3 regions of the Kineococcus sp. G2 genome follow, and region 1 is predicted to be linked to each of the others. Evidence: predicted binding sites of a transcription regulator. Region 1 holds the regulator's gene; each other region holds the start of a gene.
What was found. Region 1 encodes HrcA, which represses chaperone genes, less so after heat shock. Its sites were predicted from a motif close to GNTNGCACTCGGNNNNNCCGAGTGCNANC; they were not measured.
Positions count from the first base shown of each region.

Region 2: a site for HrcA is predicted at 2,228-2,256, ahead of groES (co-chaperone GroES). Genes of this name have one in related genera too.
Region 3: a site for HrcA is predicted at 2,238-2,266, ahead of groL (chaperonin GroEL). Genes of this name have one in related genera too.

Region 1 covers NZ_JBBBEM010000008.1:9,955-13,226, reverse strand. The annotation lists gene dnaJ (molecular chaperone DnaJ) at 42-1,163, opposite strand; gene hrcA (heat-inducible transcriptional repressor HrcA) at 1,204-2,244, opposite strand; gene V9U69_RS01310 (DUF3097 domain-containing protein) at 2,364-3,233, shown strand.
Region 2 covers NZ_JBBBEM010000024.1:11,002-14,273, forward strand. The annotation lists gene groL (chaperonin GroEL) at 67-1,683, opposite strand; gene groES (co-chaperone GroES) at 1,776-2,072, opposite strand; gene V9U69_RS05305 (THUMP-like domain-containing protein) at 2,310-3,272, shown strand, end outside.
Region 3 covers NZ_JBBBEM010000003.1:43,947-47,218, reverse strand. The annotation lists gene V9U69_RS00340 (D-arabinono-1,4-lactone oxidase) at 1-318, opposite strand, end outside; gene groL (chaperonin GroEL) at 426-2,054, opposite strand; gene V9U69_RS00330 (YceI family protein) at 2,405-2,995, shown strand; gene V9U69_RS00325 (cold-shock protein) at 3,040-3,243, opposite strand.

The DNA of each region.
Region 1 (3,272 bases):
CCCACCCTGCCGCAGGGGCGTGCGCGCCGGGCCGCGCGGGGTCAGCGGCCGCCGAAGCGCTCGCGCAGCTTGGAGAACACGCCGTGGTGGGCCGGGGACAGCTTGCCCGCCGGGCGCACCTCGCCGCGGATCTCCGCCAGGCGGCGCAGCAGCTCCTCCTGCTCGTCGTCGAGGTCGCGCGGGGTGATGACCTCCAGGGTGACCAGCAGGTCGCCGCGGCCGGTCGAGCGCAGGTGCTCGACGCCCTTCTGCTTCAGGGTGACGACCTCGCCGCCCTGCGCGCCGGGGCGCACCTCGACCTCCTCCTCGCCGTCGAGGGTCTCCAGCGGGATCGACGCCCCCAGCGCGGCGGCCGTCATGGGCACCTCCAGGGTGCACAGCAGGTCGTCGCCGCGGCGGGTGAAGACCGGGTGGGGACGTTCGTGGATCTCCACGTAGAGGTCGCCGGGCGGGCCGCCGGCGGTGCCGACCTCGCCCTGGGCGGCGAGCTGGATGCGGGTGCCGGTGTCCACGCCGGCGGGGATGCGGATGGTCAGCGGCCGGCGCGCGCGCACCCGCCCCTCGCCGGAGCACTCCAGGCACGGGCTGGGCAGCACGGTGCCGAAGCCGTGGCACGTCGGGCACGGCTGGCTGGTCATGACCTGCCCCAGCAGCGAGCGCACCACGCGCTGCACCGAGCCCTGACCCCCGCAGATGTCGCAGGTGGCCGGCTGGGTGCCCGGCTGGCAGCAGGTGCCCTTGCACGTGGGGCACAGCACGGCCGTGTCGACCTGGATCTGCCGCTCGCCGCCGAAGGCGGCCTCGGCGAGGTCCACGTCGACGCGGATGAGGGCGTCCTGGCCGCGCTGGGTGCGGCTGACCGGCCCGCGGCCGCCGCCGGCACCGCTCTGGCCGAAGAAGGCGTCCATGATGTCGGAGAAGCCGAAGCCCTGGCCGAAGCCGCCCCCGGGCCCGCCGGGCGCACCGCCGCGGTCGTACTGCGCGCGCTTGTCCGGGTTGGACAGCGTCTCGTAGGCCTGGGAGACCTCCTTGAACCTGTCCCCCGCGTCCGGGTCGGAGGTGACGTCGGGGTGGAGCTTGCGCGCCAGCTTGCGGTAGGCGCGCTTGATCTCCTCCGCCGAGGCGTCCCTGCTGACGCCCAGGACGTCGTAGTAGTCGCTCACGAGGTGCTCAGGTCTCCCGTTCGGTGGTTCGTCCGGTCGGTCACTGGGACAGGATGCGCGACACGTAGCGGGAGACCGCCCGCACCGCCGCCATCGTGGTCGGGTAGTCCATGCGGGTCGGGCCGAGCACGCCCAGGCGCGCCAGCACCTCCCCCTCGCCGTAGCCGCTGGTCACCACGGACGTCTCGGGCAGGCCCAGGTGCAGGTTCTCCGCGCCGATGCGCACGCTGAGGGCACCGCGGTCGGCGCCGCCCTCCTCGGCCATCTCCTGCACCAGCCGCAGCAGCACGACGTGCTCCTCGAGGGCCTCCAGCACGCTGCCCAGGCTCGCGGAGAGGTCGGCGCCGGAGCGCACGAGGTTGGCGGTGCCGGCGATCACCACGCGCTCCTCCAGCCCGGCGGTCAGGCACTCGCCGAGCGCGGCGACGACCTCCGCGGCCACCGCCTCCTGCCCCGGCGCGGTGGCCCGCACCACGCCCGCCAGCTCCTCGCGGGCCTGCTTCAGCCGCTTGCCGGCCACGGCGGCGTTGACGCGGTCGCGCAGCGCGGCCAGCTGCTCGGGAAGCGCGTCGAGGTCGTCGGCGGAGCGCACCTGCACGACGCGCTGCTCCACGCGGCCGGTGTCGGTGATGAGCACCAGCAGCGCGCTGCGCCCGCCGACGGGGACGAGCTCCACGTGCCGCACCGCGGCGCGCGAGAGGGAGGGGTACTGCACGACGGCGGCCTGGCGGGTGATCTGCGCCAGCAGCCGCACCGTGCGGTCCACGACGTCGTCGAGGTCGACGGCGCCGTCGAGGAAGGCCTGGATGGCGCGCCGCTCGGCGGGCGACATGGGCTTGAGGTTGGCCAGGCGGTCCACGAACAGGCGGTAGCCCTTGTCGGTGGGGATGCGCCCGGCGCTGGTGTGCGGCTGGGCGATGTAGCCCTCCTCCTCCAGCACCGCCATGTCGTTGCGGATCGTGGCCGGCGACACGCCGAGGCGGTGGCGCTCCACCAGCGCCTTGGAGCCCACCGGCTCGTGGGTGGAGACGTAGTCCTCCACGATGGCGCGCAGCACCGCGAGCCTGCGGTCGTCGCTCACACCCACCTCCGTCCCCGCCGTCCCCGGCACTCGCCCTGGCACTCGCCGAACCCGAGTGCCAAGTCTACGCCGAGCGCGCCTCCACCGCGCCGCGCGCACCGGTCGTTAGCGTGCCGCGGGTGAGCCCCAGGCACCCGTCCAGCGACCGCTACGGCACCGACGTGCTGTCCGCGAACCCGCACCCGCAGCGGCCGGCGCACCGCGAGGAGCCCGCCGCGCGCGGCCTCGTCGTGGAGGACGTGGAGACCGGCTGGGTGGGTGCGGTGGTGCGCGTGGAGAAGAGCGGCGGCGTGCACGTGGTCGTCCTGGAGGACGCCAGGGGCCGCACCCGCACCTTCCCGCTGGGCCCCGGCTTCTGGGTGGACGGGCAGCCGGTGCGGCTCGTGCCCCCGCGCGCCGCGCCCGCGCCCACCGGGCCCGCGCGCACCGCCAGCGGCTCGATCGCGGTGACCGGGGCGGCCGCCCGCACCGCGCGCGCCTCCCGCATCCTCGTCGAGGGCCGCCACGACGCGGAGCTGGTGGAGAAGGTGTGGGGCGACGACCTGCGCGTCGAGGGCGTCGTCGTGGAGATGCTCGACGGCGTCGACGACCTCGACGCCGCGGTGCGCTCCTTCTCCCCCGGCCCCGGCCGCCGCATCGGCGTGCTCGTGGACCACCTCGTGGCCGGCTCGAAGGAGTCGCGCATCGTCGCCGCGGTCTCGAGGAGCCCGCACGTGCTGGTCGTGGGCCACCCGTTCATCGACGTGTGGCAGGCCGTGCGCCCCGAGCGCCTGGGGTGGCGGGAGTGGCCGAGCGTCCCGCGCGGCACCTCCTGGAAGCACGGGATCCTCGCCGAGCTGGGCTGGCCGCACGCCACGCAGGCCGACGTCGCGCACGGCTGGAAGCGGATCCTGGGCACCGTGCGCAGCTACGCCGACCTGGAGCCGGCGCTGCTGGGCCGGGTGGAGGAGCTGGTGGACTTCGTCACCGCGGACGCGGCGGACCACTGAGGCGCGCGCCTCCTCCCCTCGTCGCACCCGGGACCACCC
Region 2 (3,272 bases), on a different contig from region 1:
GCCGCAGCGAGACGGAGAGGCCCGGTCCCCTCGGGGACCGGGCCTCTCGTCGTGCGCGGGGAGGGGTCAGTGGCCGTGGCCGTGACCGTGGCCGGCAGCCGCCGGCTCCTCCTCCTTCTTGTCCACCACGAGCGTGTCGGTGGTCAGGACCATCGACGCGATCGACGCGGCGTTGACCAGGGCGGAGCGCGTGACCTTCACCGGGTCGATGACGCCCGCGGCCAGCAGGTCCACGTACTCGCCGGTGGCGGCGTTCAGGCCGTGACCGACCTCGAGGCCGCGCACCTTCTCCACCACGACGTAGCCCTCGTGACCGGCGTTCTCGGCGATCCAGCGCAGCGGCTCGGTGGCGGCGCGGTGCACCAGCTTCACGCCGGTGGCCTCGTCGCCCTCCTTGCCCAGGCCGCCCTCGAGCACCTTCACCGCGTGGGTCAGGGCGCTGCCGCCGCCGGCGACGATGCCCTCCTCGATCGCGGCGCGCGTCGCGGAGACGGCGTCCTCGATGCGGTGCTTCTTCTCCTTCAGCTCCACCTCGGTGTGCGCGCCGACCTTGATGACGACCACACCGCCGGCCAGCTTCGCGAGGCGCTCCTGGAGCTTCTCGCGGTCCCAGTCGGAGTCGGTGCGCTCGATCTCGGCCTTGATCTGCGCCACCCGGCCCTCCACCTCGTCGGACGCGCCGGCGCCCTCGACGATCGTGGTGTCGTCCTTGGTGACGACGATGCGGCGGGCGGTGCCCAGCACGTCCAGGTCGACCTGGTCGAGCTTGAGGCCGACCTCCTCGGCCACGACCTGCGCGCCGGTGAGGACGGCGATGTCGCCCAGGATCGCCTTGCGGCGGTCGCCGAAGCCCGGGGCCTTCACCGCGACGGCGTTGAAGGTGCCGCGGATCTTGTTGACGACCAGCGTGGACAGGGCCTCGCCCTCGACGTCCTCGGCGATGATCAGCAGCGGCTTGGAGGCCTGCAGGACCTTCTCCAGCAGCGGCAGCAGCTCGGTGACCGTGGAGATCTTGCCCTGGTGCACGAGGACGTACGCGTCCTCCAGCACCGCCTCCTGGCGCTCGGCGTCGGTGACGAAGTAGGGAGAGATGTAGCCCTTGTCGAACTGCATGCCCTCGGTGAAGTCCAGCTCCAGCGCGGTCGTGGAGGACTCCTCGACCGTGATGACGCCGTCCTTGCCGACCTTGTCGAACGCGTCGGCGAGCAGGTCGCCGACGGCCGGGTCCTGCGCGGAGATCGTGGCGACGTGGGCGATGTCGCCCTTGCCGTCGACGTCGCGGGCGAGCTTGAGGAGCTCGTCGCCCACGGCCTCCACGGCCGCGTCGATGCCGCGCTTGAGGGCGGACGGGGCCGCGCCGGCCGCCACGTTGCGCAGGCCCTCGTGGACCATCGCCTGCGCCAGGACGGTCGCGGTGGTGGTGCCGTCACCGGCGACGTCGTTGGTCTTGGTGGCGACCTCCTTGGCGAGCTGCGCGCCGAGGTTCTCGTACGGGTCCTCGAGCTCGACCTCGCGGGCGATGGTGACGCCGTCGTTCGTGATCGTCGGCGCACCCCACTTCTTGTCGATGACGACGTTGCGGCCGCGGGGCCCCAGGGTCACCTTGACGGCGTTGGCGAGGGCGTCCACACCGCGCTCCAGGGAGCGGCGGGCGTCCTCGTTGAACGAGAGCTGCTTGGCCATGTGCGTGTTCCTTCCAGATCTTTGGCGGCAACGGCGAACGCCCCGGGCGCCCGGTGTCGTCGGGCGCCCGGGGCGTCAGGACCTGCTGCTGCTTACTTGGCGACCTTGGCGAGGACGTCGCGCGCCGAGAGGATCAGCAGCTCGTCGCCGCCGTACTTCACCTCGGTGCCGCCGTACTTGGAGTAGATGACCTTGTCGCCGACGGAGACGTCGACGGGCACGCGGTTGCCGTTGTCGTCGACGCGACCCGGACCCACGGCCAGGACCTCGCCCTCCTGGGGCTTCTCCTTGGCGGTGTCCGGGATGACCAGACCGGAAGCGGTCGTCTGCTCCGCGTCGAGCGGCTTGACGACGATGCGGTCCTCGAGCGGAGTGATGGAGACCGACACTGAGCGGCCCTCCCCTTCTGCGTACTCGGTACGGATCTGGCGTACTGGTGGGTCGGCTGCGAGGGTGGTGCCCGCCCGTCGTCGCGGGTGCCGGGCGGCACCGTCTCGCGTGCTGGCACTCCCTTCGGGGGAGTGCCACCGACGCTGCGACAGAAGTTAGCACTCCCACTGCCCGAGTGCCAGGGACGGCCCCCGCTCGTGCGACCGGGCGGGTGGGGTGCTGGCACAGTCGGGCGGGTGGACCCCGCCGACGTCGCCGCGCTGACCTCCCCCGCCGGGCGCGCGCTGCTGGACCTGATCGCCGCCGCCGGCGCGGCCGACCCGCTCGTGCTGGGGCAGCGGCTGCGCCGCGAGGGGCACGAGCCCGCGCTGGTGGCCCTGGCCATGACGCAGGCGCGGCTGCGCGAGCGCGCCGCCGCCAAGCTCGGCCCGCGCGCGCACGGGCTGCTGCTGACCGCCGCCGGGGTGGAGCAGGCCACCCGCGCCGCCGTGGCCGCCGAGCACGCCCGCCGCTTCGCCGGCGCCGGGGTGCGCCGGGTGGCCGACCTCGGCTGCGGCATCGGCGCCGACGCCCTCGCCCTGGCCGACGCGGGGCTGGCCGTGCTCGCCGTGGACGCCGACCCCGGCACCGCCGCGGTGGCCGCGGCCAACCTCGCCGGGCGCGCGGAGGTCCGCTGCGCGGACGTCACCGCCGGCGTCGTCGACGAGCTGGGCCCCGGCGACGGCGCCTGGTTCGACCCGGCCCGGCGCACCGCCGGCGGCCGGCGCCTGTTCGACCCCGAGGCCACCTCCCCGCCGCTGTCGTTCGTGCTGGCCACCGCGGCACGAGTGGCGGCCACCGGCGCCAAGCTCGCCCCCGGCCTGCCGCACGAGCTGGTGCCCGCCGGGGCGGAGGCGCGGTGGACGTCCGTGGACGGCGACGTGGTGGAGGCGGCGCTGTGGTGCGGGCCGCTGGCCCGGCCGGGCGTGGCGCGCAGCGCCCTGGTGCTGCGCGGCGGCGAGCGCTTCGAGCTGGACGACGCCGACAACCCCGTGCCGGACGTCGGCGCCGTCGGCGCCCACCTGCACGAGCCGGACGGCGCCGTCGTCCGCGCCGGCCTGGTCGGCGCGGTCGCGCGGCTGCTCGGCGGGCGCCTGGTGGACGAGACCATCGCCTACGTCACCACCGACGCCCCGGCGAGCACCCCCTTCACGCGCTCC
Region 3 (3,272 bases), on a different contig from region 1:
GGCCCAGCCGGCCTCGTGCAGCCGCTGCGCGAGCACGCCGTAGCTGGTGCCGGCCCCGACCCGCACCACCGCGCGCTCGCCGTCGACCTCCACGCCGGCCGGCAGGCCCGCCAGGCTGACGAGGTCGCCCGGGGAGTCGGCGACGTCGTTGAAGCAGTGCCGGGTGCCCAGTGCCCGCAGGCGCCGCGAGCCGGCGACGAGCTCCTGGAGCTGCTCGACGCTGCGCGGGGCGTGCAGGCGGGCGGCGGTGTACCGGAGGTTGCCCGCCCAGTTCGAGCCGGGGTCGAGGGCGGGGGCGGACGACGTCGGGGTGCTCACGCGGGCACGGTAATCGATGCAAGAGCGGCGCCGGCCGGGAACGCCGCGAGGGCGGCCCCCCTGGTGGAGGACCGCCCTCGCGGGTGGTGCTGGTGGTGCGGGGGGACTCAGAAGTCCATGCCGCCCATGCCGCCGTCGCCGCCGGCGGCGGCCGGGGCCGCCTTCTCCGGCTTGTCGGCGATGACGGCCTCGGTGGTCAGGAACAGGCCCGCGATGGAGGCGGCGTTCTGCAGCGCGGAGCGCGTCACCTTGACCGGGTCGTTGATGCCCGCCTCGAGCAGGTCCACGTACTCGCCGGTGGCGGCGTTCAGGCCGTGACCGGTGGGCAGGTTGCTGACCTTCTCCGCCACGACGCCGCCCTCGAGGCCGGCGTTGACGGCGATCTGCTTCAGCGGGGCCTGGATGGCGACCTTGACGATGTTCGCGCCGGTCGCCTCGTCCCCGGCCAGCTCGAGCTTGTCGAAGGCCAGCACGCCGGCCTGGATGAGGGCCACGCCACCACCGGCGACGATGCCCTCCTCGACGGCCGCCTTCGCGTTGCGCACGGCGTCCTCGATGCGGTGCTTGCGCTCCTTGAGCTCGACCTCGGTCGCCGCGCCGGCCTTGATGACGGCCACGCCGCCGGCCAGCTTGGCGAGACGCTCCTGGAGCTTCTCGCGGTCGTAGTCGGAGTCGCTGCGCTCGATCTCGGCGCGGATCTGGCCCACGCGGCCGGCGATGGCGTCGGCGTCGCCGGCACCCTCGACGATCGTGGTCTCGTCCTTGGTGACGACGACCTTGCGGGCGCGGCCCAGCAGGTCGAGGTCCGCGGTGTCGAGCTTGAGGCCGACCTCCTCGGAGATGACCTGGCCACCGGTGAGGATGGCGATGTCGCCCAGCATGGCCTTGCGGCGGTCGCCGAAGCCGGGGGCCTTGACGGCGACCGACTTGAAGGTGCCGCGGATCTTGTTGACGACCAGGGTCGCCAGGGCCTCGCCCTCGACGTCCTCGGCCACGATCACCAGCGGCTTGCCGGACTGCATGACCTTCTCCAGCAGCGGGAGCAGGTCCTTCACCGTGGAGATCTTGGAGTTCAGGATGAGGATGTACGGGTCCTCGAGCTCCGTCTCCTGACGCTCCGCGTCGGTGACGAAGTAGGGCGAGATGTAGCCCTTGTCGAAGCGCATGCCCTCGGTGAGCTCGAGCTCCAGGCCGAAGGTGTTGCTCTCCTCGACGGTGATGACGCCTTCCTTGCCCACCTTGTCGAGGGCCTCGGCGATGAGCTCGCCGATGGAGGCGTCACCGGCGGAGATGCCGGCGGTCGCGGCGATCTGCTCCTTGGTGGTGACCTCCTTGGCGGCGGCCACGAGCTGCTCGGTCACGGCCTCGACGGCCTTCTCGATGCCGCGCTTGAGGCCCATCGGGTTCGCACCCGCGGCCACGTTGCGCAGGCCCTCGCGCACGAGCGCCTGGGCCAGGACGGTCGCGGTCGTCGTGCCGTCACCGGCGACGTCGTCCGTCTTCTTCGCGACCTCCTTGACGAGCTCGGCCCCGATCTTCTCGTAGGGGTCCTCGAGCTCGATCTCCTTGGCGATGCTCACACCGTCGTTGGTGATCGTGGGGGCGCCCCACTTCTTCTCCAGGACGACGTTGCGGCCCTTGGGGCCGAGCGTCACCTTGACAGCGTCGGCGAGCTGGTTCATCCCGCGCTCGAGACCGCGACGGGCCTCTTCGTCGAAGGCGATGATCTTGCTCATGCCTGGTGTTCCTCCCAGAAGACGGGCGGTGGGTGGCCGGAGCGGTGCCCGCGACGGACGACCGGCGGCGACGGGGTCACGTCCCCCGCGCGACCGGCCTCACCGGTCCGGCCCGGAGCTTTCGCTCCCGGGTCGAGGTGCTGCTGGTGCTGTCACTCTCGACTCGAGAGTGCCAGCGCCAATGTTGGCACTCTCCCCCTCCGAGTGCAAACCCCCCGGCACGCCCCGGGCCCCCGCGCCGCACCGGCGCGAGCTCACCCGGACGGCGTCTGGTGTCCCCGGCGAACCGGTGGGACCGTCGAAGGACCACCCCGGCCCACCCGAGGGCCGGCCCCCGGATGAGGAGAGACGTGTCCGAGCTGCCGCTGCGGATCCAGGCGCTGAAGACGCGCCGCGCCGACGACCTGTCGGGCGAGTACGTGCTGGACCCCACCCACAGCCGCATCGGCTTCGTCGCCCGGCACGCCATGGTCACCAAGGTGCGCGGGCAGTTCACCCGCTTCGAGGGCCGCGCCCACCTGGACTTCGCCCGGCCGGAGGCCTCGAGCGCGCAGGTCCTCATCGAGGTGGCGAGCATCGACACCCGCGAGCCGCACCGCGACGAGCACCTGCGCACCAACGACTTCTTCGACGCCCCCGCGCACCCGCACATCGGCTTCCGCTCCACGCACGTGCAGCCGCTGGGCGACAGCGACTACCGCGTTACCGGGGACCTGACCATCAAGGGCAGGACCCGCCCCGTCACCATCGACTTCGAGCACACCGGCGCCGCCAAGGACCACTTCGGCACCACGCGCGTGGGCTTCGAGGGCTCCACGAGGATCGACCGCCGCGACTGGGGCGTGGTCTGGAACGCCCCCCTGGAGACCGGCGGGGTGCTCCTGTCCGAGACCGTCCTGCTCGAGTTCGAGGTGTCCGCGGTCCCGGCCCCCACCGCCTGAGCGCCGGCGACCGCCCCGCGGGGAGGTCACCGGCGCGGGAAGGGTCAGATCGCGCGGACGTCCTCGGCCTGCGGGCCCTTCTGGCCCTGCCCGATCTCGAACTCGACGCGCTGCCCCTCCTCGAGGGAGCGGTAGCCGTCGGCGGCGATCGACGAGTAGTGCACGAAGACGTCGGCGCCACCGTCGTCGACGGTGATGAAGCCGTACCCCTTCTCGGCGTTGAACCACTTCACGGTGCCCTGAGCCATTGCCTTCTCCTGGTGGTGCAGCGAGCGGG